DNA from 3 places in the Lysinibacillus sp. FSL K6-1151 genome. Region 1 is predicted to be linked to each of the others. Evidence: riboswitches for the same ligand, from Rfam matches in the RefSeq annotation. Region 1 holds a riboswitch; each other region holds the start of a gene.

What was found. A riboswitch is a leader RNA that binds a small molecule or an ion and turns the genes downstream of it on or off. The one in region 1 is predicted to bind lysine.
Positions count from the first base shown of each region.
Region 2: another riboswitch for lysine. It lies ahead of MHI04_RS16065 (aspartate kinase); the one in region 1 lies ahead of MHI04_RS01310 (amino acid permease).
Region 3: another riboswitch for lysine. It lies ahead of MHI04_RS11135 (transporter substrate-binding domain-containing protein); the one in region 1 lies ahead of MHI04_RS01310 (amino acid permease).

Region 1 covers NZ_CP152040.1:272,571-277,189, forward strand. The annotation lists gene MHI04_RS01295 (nitric oxide synthase oxygenase) at 1-219, shown strand, start outside; gene MHI04_RS01300 (hypothetical protein) at 245-775, shown strand; gene MHI04_RS01305 (MFS transporter) at 842-2,050, opposite strand; lysine riboswitch at 2,227-2,403, shown strand; gene MHI04_RS01310 (amino acid permease) at 2,486-3,949, shown strand; gene MHI04_RS01315 (Nramp family divalent metal transporter) at 4,193-4,619, opposite strand, start outside.
Region 2 covers NZ_CP152040.1:3,335,347-3,339,965, reverse strand. The annotation lists gene uvrC (excinuclease ABC subunit UvrC) at 1-928, shown strand, start outside; lysine riboswitch at 1,038-1,216, shown strand; gene MHI04_RS16065 (aspartate kinase) at 1,330-2,556, shown strand; gene MHI04_RS16060 (YslB family protein) at 2,652-3,086, opposite strand; gene MHI04_RS16055 (succinate dehydrogenase cytochrome b558 subunit) at 3,359-3,967, shown strand; gene sdhA (succinate dehydrogenase flavoprotein subunit) at 4,034-4,619, shown strand, end outside.
Region 3 covers NZ_CP152040.1:2,287,078-2,291,696, forward strand. The annotation lists gene MHI04_RS11125 (2-oxoglutarate dehydrogenase E1 component) at 1-21, shown strand, start outside; gene odhB (2-oxoglutarate dehydrogenase complex dihydrolipoyllysine-residue succinyltransferase) at 116-1,375, shown strand; lysine riboswitch at 1,718-1,904, shown strand; gene MHI04_RS11135 (transporter substrate-binding domain-containing protein) at 2,023-2,880, shown strand; gene MHI04_RS11140 (amino acid ABC transporter permease) at 3,051-3,776, shown strand; gene MHI04_RS11145 (amino acid ABC transporter ATP-binding protein) at 3,789-4,520, shown strand.

The DNA of each region.
Region 1 (4,619 bases):
TCTTTTAAAGAACAAGGCGTGAGCATTGTCGATCATCATACAGCTGCTCAGCAGTTTAAATTGTTTGAAGAAGCAGAGGAATCAGCAGGACGAGACGTTACAGGCAACTGGACATGGCTAATCCCACCACTTTCGCCCGCAACGACTCATATTTTCCATAAACCTTATGTCAATATTTATCATACACCCAATTATTTTTATCAAAAACCATGCTATTAACTGATTGTGGAGAGGACGAAACGCTATGTTGAATGAGCAAATTCCGAGTATCCCGTGGTTACAATTGACGACACCTTATGGAAGAGGAACGGCTATCCCTCAGCTGATTGAACAGGAGCAATATACAGAGCTAGCTGAGTTAGTGGAGCATCAAGGTACACTATGGCAGGTCACACCATGGGCTTTGCTTGTCCTTCTAAAAAAGCTTGCTAGCAAAAATACGGGGGATGTCTCTGTACAAGAAGTAGAGCTTTATTTAGCTGTGGCACATGCAATTTCTGAAGATTATCTAGACCCATCATATTCAGTTCAAACTATGCAGGAGCTGTTAGATGTCAAATATTTATGGATGGATCACGAAGAGAATGATGAGCTGGAATGGGAGGAGGAAACGCCAAAGGGTTATGAGCAGAAAGCTTTTGTAAGCTATTATTATTTTAGTTATATACTCTTACAAGAGGCTGTTCCTATTTTTGCAGCAGTTATAGCTCACAACAAAGAAACAGCAGACCGTCTTACTGAACTGCTAACCTTACTACAGCAATTGGACAAATAAAACGTCTATACCTATATAGAAGTAAAGCAGATGGGAAATATGAGCAGTTATCCCATCTGCTTTATTTTAATGGACATATTCGTCTTTAGAAGCTCTCATTGAGCAAAAGAAAAGAATGGTCGCCACAGCTACAAAGAGCCAACCAGCAATATTCCAGCCACCAAATAAATCATGTAAGTAGCCAAAAAGAATAGGGCCAATGGCGGCAAATAAATAACCTAATGATTGTGCAAAGCCTGATAAATCTGCTGCCTCAAATGCCGTGCGTGTACGAAGTGTAAAGAACATCATCGCTAAGGCAAATGAAGAACCTCCTGCTAAACCTAAAAGAATCATCCACAGTACCCCAAGACTTGTCCACTCCATGACAACTCCAGTAAAGCCTATTAAATAGAAGAATGTAAACATCACTACAAGAGGTCTTTGAGAAGCCATTTTACTTGCAATGATAGGCACAGCCAATGCCATTGGTACTTGTGAAAATTGCATGATAGAAAACATCCAACCAGCTTTGTCAGGAGCCAATCCCTGGGCGATGTAGATTTCGGGAATCCAAGCAGCAGTCGTATAAAATAATAAAGACTGTAATCCCATTGCACCTGTGACAGCCCAAGTAACAGGTGACTTCCATAAGGGTGTACTCGTCATTTTAGAGGTAGTGGCTGGCTCAGGTTTATTTGATTTCAATTGAGGTATCCAAATTAAAATCGTTACGACCACTAGTACAAGTGCAATGGACAGCGCTCCTTGCCAGCCAAATGATGAATTGGCTATAGGATAGCTAATACCTGCGCCAAGCCCAGCCGTTAAGTTCATCGACATAGTGAAAAATGCCATTAATAAACCAACATGGTATGGAAATTTTAATTTTAATAATCCTGGAATCAGCACATTTCCAAATGATATGGCTATGCCGATGAGTACAGTACCAAATACAAGTAACCCCGTTGTACCAAGGGAACGTAGAACAATCCCCAAGGCTAATAAAATAGTGGATAAAAATAGTGTTAGCTCAAGCCCTAGTTTGCGTGCTACAACGGGCGCAAATGGTGAGATGGTAGCAAAAGCGAGCAATGGAATCGTTGTTAGAAAGCCTGCAAGTACATTAGAAATACCAAGATCGTCACGGATAAATGATATAATAGGGCCAACAACAGTTAGTGGCATTCTTAATGTAGAGGCTATAAAGATAACTCCGAAGACTAAAAGTAAGGTTGTTCCCCTCCAGCTAATTTTTTTACTCGGAAAACTAGCGGAATGATCATTTGTAGTCAAAATAAATCCCCCTGTTCGTAACCGCTCTAATTGAACTACTATAACACTTTAACAAACTAATAAAAATAGTAGAAGATTCACAAAATACAGAACATTTATTGTTATATTGAAATGTCAAAGGTCTTATGCTAATATAATAAGCATCATAAATTTAATAATTATATGCCTCATGTTTGTATTGAGGTAGAGGTCGCGATATTTATAAGTATGCTAATGGAAATGACAAGCATTGATGAGATTAGCTGAAAGGGAATATTGCCGAAGTGTGAGGGGACTTGAAAACCTCATGCTGGGGCTGTCTCCGAAAGGAACAGAACTGTCACGTTTGCACAACGTGTTGAGCTATCATTTAGGAAAAACTGAGGATTAACTTAGCCATCACAGTGTATATGTGATGGCATTTTTTTGCCTCGTAAATAGGAAGGAAGCTATATCGTGAGTGAAATAAAAGTAAATCAGCTCGGACATAAAGCGCCAAAGCTGAAAAAAGAATTGAAAAGCCGTCATATCACAATGATTTCTTTAGGCGGTACAATTGGTACGGGACTATTTTTAGCCAGTGGTGGTGCCATTGCACAAGCTGGACCTGGTGGTGCATTGCTTGCCTACGCCCTAATCGGTATTATGGTGTACTTTTTAATGACAAGCTTAGGGGAAATGGCTGCCTATATGCCATCATCCGGTTCATTTAGTACGTATGCAACAAAATTTGTAGATCCAGCACTAGGCTTTGCATTAGGCTGGAACTATTGGTATAACTGGGCAATCACTATTGCAGCAGAAATTGCGGCAGTATCCTTAATTATGAAATATTGGTTCCCTGATAGTTCATCAGCCCTTTGGACAGTATTATTTATTGCTGTTGTACTGTCATTTAATTTACTTTCTGTAAAGAGCTATGGAGAAAGTGAATATTGGTTTGCGATGATTAAAGTAGTGACAGTCATTGTTTTTATTATTATCAGTTTATTAATGATTTTTGGTATTTTAGGTGGACAGGCACCTGTAGGCTTTACTAATTTCTTTATTAGTGATGGACCATTTCACGGTGGCTTCCTAGCTACATTTGGAATTTTCCTAGCAGCCGGATTTTCATTCCAAGGAACAGAGTTACTTGGGATTACAGCAGGTGAAACAGACGATCCAGGAAAAAATATTCCAAAGGCTGTTAAATCCGTATTCTGGCGTATTCTTTTGTTTTATATTTTAGCAATTGGTGCAATCGGAATGTTGATTCCATTTACAGATGAACGCTTATTATCAGAAGATATCGCAGTATCACCGTTTACATTAGTGTTTGACCGCTTAGGTATTGCCTTTGCAGCTTCGTTAATGAATGCCATTATTTTAACGGCTATGCTGTCAGCTGGAAATTCAGGGCTTTATGCATCATCACGTATGCTATGGCAATTAGCAGTGGATGGACATGCGCCTAAGTTCTTCACAAAGCTAAGTCGTCGAGGAATACCAATTTATGCATTGATGGCAACATTAGCTGTAGGTTGCTTAGCTTTTTTAGCGTCTTTCTTTGGTGATGGCGTTGTTTATATTTGGCTGTTAAACGCCTCTGGTATGTCTGGTTTTATTGCATGGCTCGGCATTGCCTTTAGTCATTATCGCTTCCGTCGTGCATTTGAGGCACAGGGCCTAGATCCAAAGCTATTACCTTATAGAGCAAAATTGTACCCGTTTGGACCACTATTTGCCTTTACTGTTTGTATGATTGTGGTCATTGGGCAAAATTACACGGCCTTTACGGGAGACCAAATTGATTGGTATGGGATATTAGTTTCTTATGTTGGAATCCCACTATTTTTACTGTTATGGTTTGGCTACAAAATCAAGCACAAAACAAAAATGCTTTCACTTCAAGAATGTGATTTAAAAGTGGAAGATTAAATAGTAGGGCTGTTCTGTAAACTAATGAATGATTGGTTTATGGGACAGCTTTTTATGTCTTAATCGTCGTTAAAAATATCAAAAAATAATATCATATATAGAGTAATATTAGTATTTACTAACTAGCCATTCGAAAGTCGATGTCTAATCAAATAAAAAACAGGTACCCATTCTTGAACTGCCCCGTAAAAGTTAGAAATCAAACTTTTACGGGGCAGTTCATCTCGAGTACCTGGCTTTTTATTATCCAAATATTGTTTCCCACAGTAAGTAAATATTTAATGTCACAACGATAACAACAACAAACCAACCTAAAAACGTTGTAATACGGTGATTGACTAAACTGCCCATGATGTTTCGTTTGCTTGTAAACATAACAAGAGGGACAAGAGCAAATGCAATACCGAAAGATAAAACGACCTGACTTAGAACGAGCGCATAGGTTGCATTCACGCCTGATGCAATAATGACTAGAGGCGGCACCATAGTAATCGCTCTACGTAAATAAAGTGGTATTTTTCTTTGAATGAATCCTTGCATGACTACATCACCTGCTAACGTCCCGACAGAGGAGCTAGCTAGCCCGGCAATAAGTAAACCAAGACCAAATGAAATAGCAGCCATGGGGCCGAGCGCATCTTTTAAGCCATTGTAGGCAACATCTAAATCT
Region 2 (4,619 bases), 1.6 Mb from region 1:
AACATTTGTTGGCCGCTTTTATGAAAAACCAGAGCATATTAAGCCGAAAGAAATTTTTATTCCACAAGCAATTGATGCAGCCATCTTAACGGAGTTATTAGAGCTTAAAGTTCTTACACCAAAAAGAGGTCAAAAGAGGGAATTGGTTGAATTAGCAACTAAAAATGCTGAGATTGCTGTGGCAGCTAAATTCCAGCTAATTGAACGGCAGGAAGAACGGACAATTGGTGCTTGTGAGGCACTTGGTGAAGCAATAGGTATTTCAACGCCATTACGAATTGAGGCATTTGACAATAGTCATATGCATGGCACGGATGCTGTATCGGCTATGGTTGTCTTCATTGATGGAAAGCCTGCGAAAAAGGAATATCGTAAATACAAAACGCGTACGGCTGCAAAGCATGATGATTACGGTGCGATGCAAGAGGTTATACGTCGGCGATATTCGCGTGTCTTAAAGGAAGGCTTGCCATTGCCAGATTTGGTCTTAATTGATGGTGGCAAGGGGCAAATGGAAGTCGCCCGTGAAGTACTAGAAGATGAGCTTGGACTTGTTATACCGATTGCAGGTTTAGCAAAAGATGATAAGCATAATACGTCGCAGCTATTGTTTGGTGATCCACCAGAAGTAATTGCCTTAAAGCGTACTAGTGATGGCTTTTATTTATTACAACGAATTCAGGACGAAGTTCACCGCTTTGCTATTACCTTCTTGCGCCAACAGCATGAGAAGCATGCCATTCAATCGGTGTTAGACCATATTGAAGGTGTGGGGCCAAAACGCAAGCAGCAGTTGCTCAAACATTTTGGTTCAGTTAAGAAAATTCGAGAGGCGAGCGAGCTAGCTTTGCAGGAGGCAGGAATACCTGCTAATTTAGCGAGCCAAATTTATAGCTATTTTCAGCAAGAGTCATTGTCAAAGGAATAGACATGTGCTAAGGTTGTAAATAACATTGTTCGTCAATGTGATGAATAGCGAACTGGTGTGGCTAGCATGTTGACGCCAGCGTTAAACCAATTGAATACATTCACTTTATGGTGATGATAGAGGTGCAAGATTCAAGAGTAACACAATGGAGGATGAACAAGTCCAGAGATCGTGTGTGAAAGGGGAGCTTGCCGAAGTATAGCATTGTTGTTTCCTTTGTTGTACTGGTTTTACATTTAAGAAATGTAAGATTGTCGATTCTAAAAGTTTCGGAGAGCTATCACACATGCACAAGTTACGATCATTGTACATGTTATAGGCAGCTTTCACGTTATGTGGAGGCTGCCTTTTAGTTTTCTAGAAGCAGGTGAAATATATGACTGGAAAGGAGAACGCAAGAAATGGCTAAAATAGTGATGAAGTTTGGAGGGGCTGCACTAGCTTCTACTGAACAAATCCAAGAGGCAGCAAGGAAGGCGATTGCTGAAAAGGACAGAGGCTTCGATGTAGTCGTGGTCGTTGCAGCAATGGGACACACAATGAAAGATGTGCAAACGATGGTACATCAACTAACGGACGAAGTGCCCAAACGAGAATTAGCTGCAGTCGTGTCTACGGGCTCTCAATTATCCAGCGCTTTATTTGCCATCGCATTACAGGAAGCGGGCTATGAGGCAGTGTCCTTAACTGGATGGCAAGCAGGTATACATACAGATTATAAGTATCGTCATGCACGTATTGACTATATCGATGACAGTCGTATTGAAGAACATCTTGTACAGGGACAAATTGTAGTGATTGCTGGAGAACAGGGTATTGATGAGGAACAAAATATTACTACACTTGGCAAAGGCGGAGCTGAAACAACAGCTATAGCACTCGCGGTAGCATTGGAAGCAGAGCGAACTGATATGTACACAAATGTTGACGGTGTTTATACAGCAGATCCACGCTATGTCAGCAAAGCTCAAAAGCTGCAGGAAATCTCCTATGATGAAATGCTGGAGTTATCTAATTTAGGATCACATGTTATTCATCCTCGTGCAGTGGAGTTAGCAAAAAAATTTCAAATGCCCGTTATTATACGCTCTAGCTTAGTAGAGTCAGTAGGTACTTTATTGAAGGAGGAAGTGGAAATGGAGAAAAATTTAGTCGTCCGTGGTGTAGCCTTTGAGTCAGATATTATCCGTTTAACAGTGGGGTATGATGCGTATGCCGATGGTGCATTGGCAGATATGTTTACAATCCTTGCAGAAAACCGCATTAATGTAGATATTATTGTACAGGCAATCATTGATGGCTTAAAACCAACTGTGTCTTTTTCCATTTTAAAAGAAGAATTTGCGGAAACATTGCGTGTTCTAGAAGATAGTAAATTGTCACTTGGCTTTAGTTTTGCTGACTTTGAAATAGGGTTGGCGAAGGTTTCTATCATTGGCTCAGGTATGGCCTCTAATCCAGGTGTGGCTGCTCGCATGTTTGATCGATTACGTCGTGAAGATATTCCTATAAAAATGGTTAGTACGTCTGAAATAAAAGTGTCTGTTGTTGTACCACAGGATGATATGATTCGTGCAGCAAATGCCTTGCATGATGAATTCAATTTAGAGCAAGCACTTTATATATAATAATAGAAGAAACAGTATTTTATGTAATAGTCCGAAATTAAAGGAAGAAAAAAGAAGGATTGTCATCCCGTTGAATAGGGAGACAATCCTTTTCATCATTCAGTAGGGATGGTATTCATAATACGTTCCTTGACATCCCATTTGACTGTAAACATGACATAGTGCTGCTTTTCTCGCTTTTCATCATAGCATTCTGTAAGGTAGCCTTTAGCTAATTGAATTTGCTCTGCTATAAATCCTGCTTCCAGTCTAAAGCTTCGTTGTTTGATTTGCAATATTTCAGGGGCATTTGTCAATTGGAAAATGCGACCATCCTTTGATTCCTTCATGAGCTCTAGTGTACCCCAGCAGGCATCTGCGAAAAATGCGATAAGTTCGTCTTGACTTTTGCATGGGAACTTGCGAGCAAGCTCTTTACCTGCCCAATAAAGGACATCATTCTCATGTTTACCAAGGATAGAAGATAGAATATGATCGCGAATGAGCTCATAACCAAATGATGAAATTGTAGGAGATGGAGTGTTTAACATTGTTATCCTTCTTTCTTAGAATTTTCTTAAAATTCAACAGTAATAAAGTAATGATAGATTTTTCGAGAAAAAACAACGCATCATGTACTAGATTAGTTCTTTAATAAGCTCTATGAAAAACTCCGAGTTGCCTTGACGCTCGTAGCTCTTGAGAGTACAATAAACATGTCATAATATTGTACCATGATGAAATACACAGTCAATGAAGTATCATTTACAAAATGATGACTTCTTTTGTTGTGCTATTTTAAGTACTAAGGGGGGTAACAGTCTTGTCGAAAGATCGAGAGTTTTTATGGCGTCGCTTACATTCTCTACTTGGTATCATTCCAGTAGGTCTGTTTTTAACGATGCACCTGTTCATTAACTTTACAGCAACAGGCGGGGCAGAAAGTTACAACGATGCTACCGCAGTAATGGAAAAGATTCCATTCCTTATCCTAGTTGAATGGATTGTCATCTATATTCCATTAATGTTCCACGCATTCTATGGTGTCTACATTGCATTCACTGCTACACCAAACACAGGACGTTTCAGCACATACCGTAACTGGATGTTCTCTTTACAACGTTTCACTGGTGTATTCCTAGTGATTTTCATTGCATGGCATATTTTCCAAACTCGTATTCAAAAAGCACTTGGCACACACGTTGATTACGACATGATGGCGAATATCGTTGCTAATCCATTCATGCTTGGATTCTACATTGTTGGTATTTTATCAGCAACTTTCCACTTATCTAACGGTTTATGGGCATTCCTAGTAAGCTGGGGTATTACACAATCTCCTCAGTCTCAAAAGATTGCTACTTACGTAACAAACATTATTTTCGTAATTCTAAGTGTAGTTGGTGTGGCTGCTATTTTAGCTTTCGTATAATTCAATAGAAGCTACGATAGAGTAACAGCAATCATTGCAATTTTTTAAGAGGAGTGAGAAATAATCATGGCGAAAAGCAAAATAATTGTTGTCGGCGGTGGTCTTGCCGGTCTGATGGCAACGATTAAAGCAGCTGAAGTTGGTACTGAAGTTGATTTATTCTCATTAGTTCCTGTAAAACGCTCACACTCTGTTTGTGCGCAAGGCGGAATTAATGGTGCGGTAAATACAAAAGGTGAAGGGGATTCTCCATGGATTCACTTTGATGATACTGTATATGGTGGGGACTTCTTAGCGAACCAACCACCAGTAAAAGGTATGTGTGACGCAGCACCTGGCATTATCCACTTAATGGACCGTATGGGTGTTATGTTCAACCGTACACCAGAAGGACTTTTAGATTTCCGTCGTTTTGGCGGTACTTTAATGCACCGTACAGCTTTCTCTGGTGCAACAACTGGTCAACAATTACTATATGCGCTAGATGAGCAAGTTCGTTCTCATGAAGTAGCTGGTTTAGTAAATAAATATGAACACTGGGAATTCCTTGGTGTTATCATCGATGATGACGGCGTTTGCCGTGGTATCGTAGCGCAAGATATGCGTACAGAAGAAATTAAATCATTCCGTGCAGACGCTGTTATTATGGCGA
Region 3 (4,619 bases), 2.0 Mb from region 1:
GAGCCAGTGAAGGTTAAATAATCACATATAAATTTTTGAAAAAAACGGGCTACTTGCCCTCAAGCAGTAGCCCTTTTATGTGCGTCATGCACGTTAATCAAAGGAGGAAATGAAAGTGGCTGAAATTAAAGTCCCTGAATTAGCAGAATCGATTACAGAAGGTAGTATCGCACAGTGGGTAAAAAAAGTGGGCGATCGCGTTGAAAAAGGTGAATTCATCGTTGAACTTGAAACAGATAAAGTAAACGCTGAAATCATTTCTGAAGAAGCAGGTGTATTAACACAAATTTTAGCTGAAGAAGGCGATACTGTACTAGTTGGTCAAGTTATCGCAGTAGTAGAAGCAGGCGAAGGCGCAGCACCTGCACCTGCAGCGGCTCCAGCTGAAGCAGCTCCGGCTCCAGCAGCGCCACAAGCAGCATCTGCACCAGTAGCAGCGGCTCCAGTTGTAGAAGAAACTTCTGGTGAGCGAGTAATCGCCTCTCCAGCAGCACGTCGTCTTGCTCGTGAAAAAGGTATCAACCTTGCAGCAGTATCTCCAGTAGATCCACAAGGACGTGTACGTGTACAAGATGTAGCAGCTCATGGTACAGCTCCAGCTGTAGCACCAGTAGCAGCACCTACATCAGTAGCAACTTCAGGTGGCCCAGTAGTATTTACACCAGCAGCTAATTCTGACCGTGTAACAGTTGAAAAAATGAGCCGTCGTCGCCAAACAATTGCTAAACGTTTATTAGAAGTGAAACAATCAACAGCAATGTTAACAACATTTAACGAAATTGACATGACAAATATCATGGCACTTCGTAAACGTAAACAAGAAGAGTTTGTAAAAGCAAACGACATCAAACTTGGTTTCATGTCATTCTTCACAAAAGCTGTTGTTGCGGCACTAAAAAAATACCCATACGTAAACGCTCAAATCTCTGGCGATGAAATTCATTTAAATAACTTCTTTGATATCGGTATTGCTGTATCAACTGAAGAAGGTTTAGTTGTACCAGTTGTACGCGATGCAAACAGCAAAAACTTTGCAGAAATCGAAAAAGATATCGCTAACTTAGCGACAAAAGCTCGTGATAAAAAATTAGGCTTAAATGACATGGCTGGTGGATCATTCACAATTACAAATGGTGGTGTATTCGGTTCATTAATGTCAACTCCTATTATGAACGGTACGCAAGCTGGTATTTTAGGTATGCACTCAATTGTTAACCGTCCAGTTGCAGTAAATGGTGAAGTTCAAATCCGTCCAATGATGTATGTAGCACTTTCTTACGATCACCGTATCATCGATGGAAAAGATTCTGTAGGATTCTTAAAAACAGTTAAAGAATTAATCGAAAATCCTGAAGATTTACTATTAAATTCATAATGCGATTCAACCCTGCGAACAATGTTCAGCAGGGTTTTTTTATGCATGACGAAAGATTTTGACCGATTCTATGTTTGAAAGAGTACTAATGTTATATCGTTTAGAGGAGCAAAAAAGACATAAACATAACTTTTCTCACATAGAGCACATACTCCATAATAAAAATTTGTTTTAATTTTCAGAAATATAGATAGAAGCTTAACGATTTAAAATGAATAGAGAACGAACAATATCCTAATATTGCCATTAGTCAGAAAAATGTTAAAACTGTCTTGACGAGTGTACTAGTTTTATAGTAGTATCTAAATATCAATTAAATAAACAAACCTCACTAACGTTTACCAGTGAGGTAGAGGCGCGGTATTTATTAGTTCATTGTTGAGTTCAAGCAAGCGAAGACGCAATGAAGAAGGAAATATCGCCGAAGTATAAAAGGAGCTCGTACTTTTATGCTGGGTCTGCAGTGAATAAGTGCAGGACTGTCCTAGTAAATGGATTTCCAGATTTACTAGGTTGTGCTATCTCGGAAAATGGAAATTATAGTGAGGATTTGGGCAACTGTCATACAAGGTAAGACCTAAGTTCAATATACTTAGGTCTTTTTTATTACAGTTGTCTTATTTTTTTACAGAAAAGGGGAGTTTTTTATGAAAAGAAAATGGTTGTTAGTAATGATCTCTATCATGACAGCAATTGTGCTAGCTGCATGTGGCACTAGCGACAAAAAGGATGGCGGTTCAGGTGATGCTGGTGCTGATAAGGAAGCAAGTGGCGGTGAATTCCGAATCGGAATGGAGGCTGGCTATCCACCATTTAACTGGACACAGCAAGGTGATGCTAATGGTGCAGTGAAAATTGCTGATAATGCAGAGTATGCAGGCGGCTACGATGTCCAAATGGCAAAAAAAATTGCTGAAGGCTTAGGCAAAGAGCTAGTCATTGTCAAAATGGAATGGGACGGATTAGTACCAGCGCTACAATCTAACAAAATTGATGCGATTATCGCGGGTATGTCACCAACTGAAGAGCGTAAGAAAACGATTGATTTTACAGAAAACTACTATACTTCTGATTTCGTTATGGTTATTAAGAAAGGTAGCAAGTATGAAAATGCAAAATCGATTCAAGATTTCTCTGGTGCTAAAATTACTTCACAATTAAATACATCGAACTACAACGTTATTGATCAAATTAACGGTGTAGAAAAACAAACAGCAATGGAAAGCTTCCCCGCAATGCGTGTCGCTTTAGAGGCTGGCAAAATTGATGGCTATGTAGCAGAACGTCCAGAAGGTATTTCCGCTGCTGCTGCCAACGATAAGTTCACATATGTCGCATTTGAAGAAGGCTTTGATACGGATCTTTCCAATACTTCGATTGCTGTAGGCTTACGTAAAGACGATGCAAACCGTGAAAAAATCAACGAAATCCTAAAAGGTATTTCGGAAGACGATCGTCAAGCGATTATGGAAGAAGCGATTTCTCAACAACCAGCAGCACAATAATGACAAGGCACGGGCTAGTTGCTGGTCCGTGCATGATCATTTCATCATTATCAAAATGAGAACCTCTCTACATAATGATAATGTCCTAGCGTAACAAATCATAGAATAGTAGAAATAGCTAGGACACGAAGGAAATAAGCAAGCAACATGACATTGTTAGGAGGAACATCATGAGTCTTGAATGGATACTTTCAATTATTGAAAACAACTGGCAAATGTTTTTACGAGGTGCGTATTATACGTTACTGATTTCGATTATTAGTACAATTATTGGTGCATTCATCGGATTTTTCATTGGAATTATGCATACGATTCCAGTTCGTAAAAAAGGTTTAAAATTTTATAGCTTAAAGCTTATTAATTTTATCCTGACATGCTATGTTGAATTTTTCCGTGGTACACCAATGATTGTACAGGCTATGGTAGTCTACTACGGACTAGATATCGCATTTGGTATCGATATGCATTTTATTACAGCAGGTATTTTAGTCGTTTCCCTTAACACAGGGGCCTATATGGCAGAAATTGTTCGAGGTGGTATTGTCTCGATTGATAATGGTCAATACGAGGCAGCGTCGGCAATTGGTATGAATCACTTCCAAATCATGCTGCATGTTGTTTTACCACAAGTAGCACGCAATGTCTTGCCGGCGACAGGTAACCAATTAATTATGAATATTAAGGATACAGCCGTATTAAATGTCATTGGGGTAACGGAATTATTCTTCCAAACAAAATCAATTTCAGGTAACAACTTCCGTTATTTTGAATCATTCTTTGTCGCATGTATTCTTTATTTTATCATGACATTTACCGCATCTCGCATCCTTCTCTATGTTGAAAAACGTCTAGATGGACCTGATGCCTATCAAAAAGAACAAAAAGAAGCTGTATAGGGGGACGCACAAATGGCAGTGATTAAGATTGAACATTTAAGTAAATCATTTGGACGTAACCAAGTGTTAAAAGATGTAAATTTCCAAGTAGAAAAAGGCGAAGTCGTTTGTTTAATTGGCTCTTCTGGTTCTGGTAAATCGACATTACTTCGTTGCATCAATTTATTAGAAACGCCAAGTGGTGGTCAAATTATTTATAAAGGGGAAGACATTTTAGATGATAAGCACAATATTCAAGAATATCGTACACATCTAGGAATGGTATTCCAGCAATTCAATTTATTTAACAATCACAATGTGTTAAACAATTGCACAGTGGGCCAAATCAAAGTATTGAAGCGATCAAAGAAAGAAGCAGAAGAAACGGCGCTTAAATATTTGAATATCGTTGGTATGGATCAATATGTGAACGCCAAGCCTCGTCAGCTTTCAGGGGGGCAAAAGCAGCGTGTGGCTATCGCTCGAGCATTGTCAATGAATCCAGATGTCATGCTATTTGATGAACCGACTTCGGCATTAGACCCAGAAATGGTCGGTGAGGTATTAAAGGTGATGCGACAGTTAGCCACTGAGGGGAATACAATGTTAATCGTGACACATGAGATGGAGTTTGCCAAAGAGGTGGCAGATCGTGTCGTCTTTATGGATAAAGGCATCATTGTCGAGGAAGGCCCGCCATCACAAGTATTAGTAAACCCTCAGCATGAACGGACAAAAGAATTTTTAAAGCGGACATTAAAATAAGCATAGAAAAAGTGAGTCCGATTTATTGGACTCACTTATTTTCTAGAATTCCATTCTGCATAAAGAACAAAGCAGATTGCAAATGCTACAGCAATAATA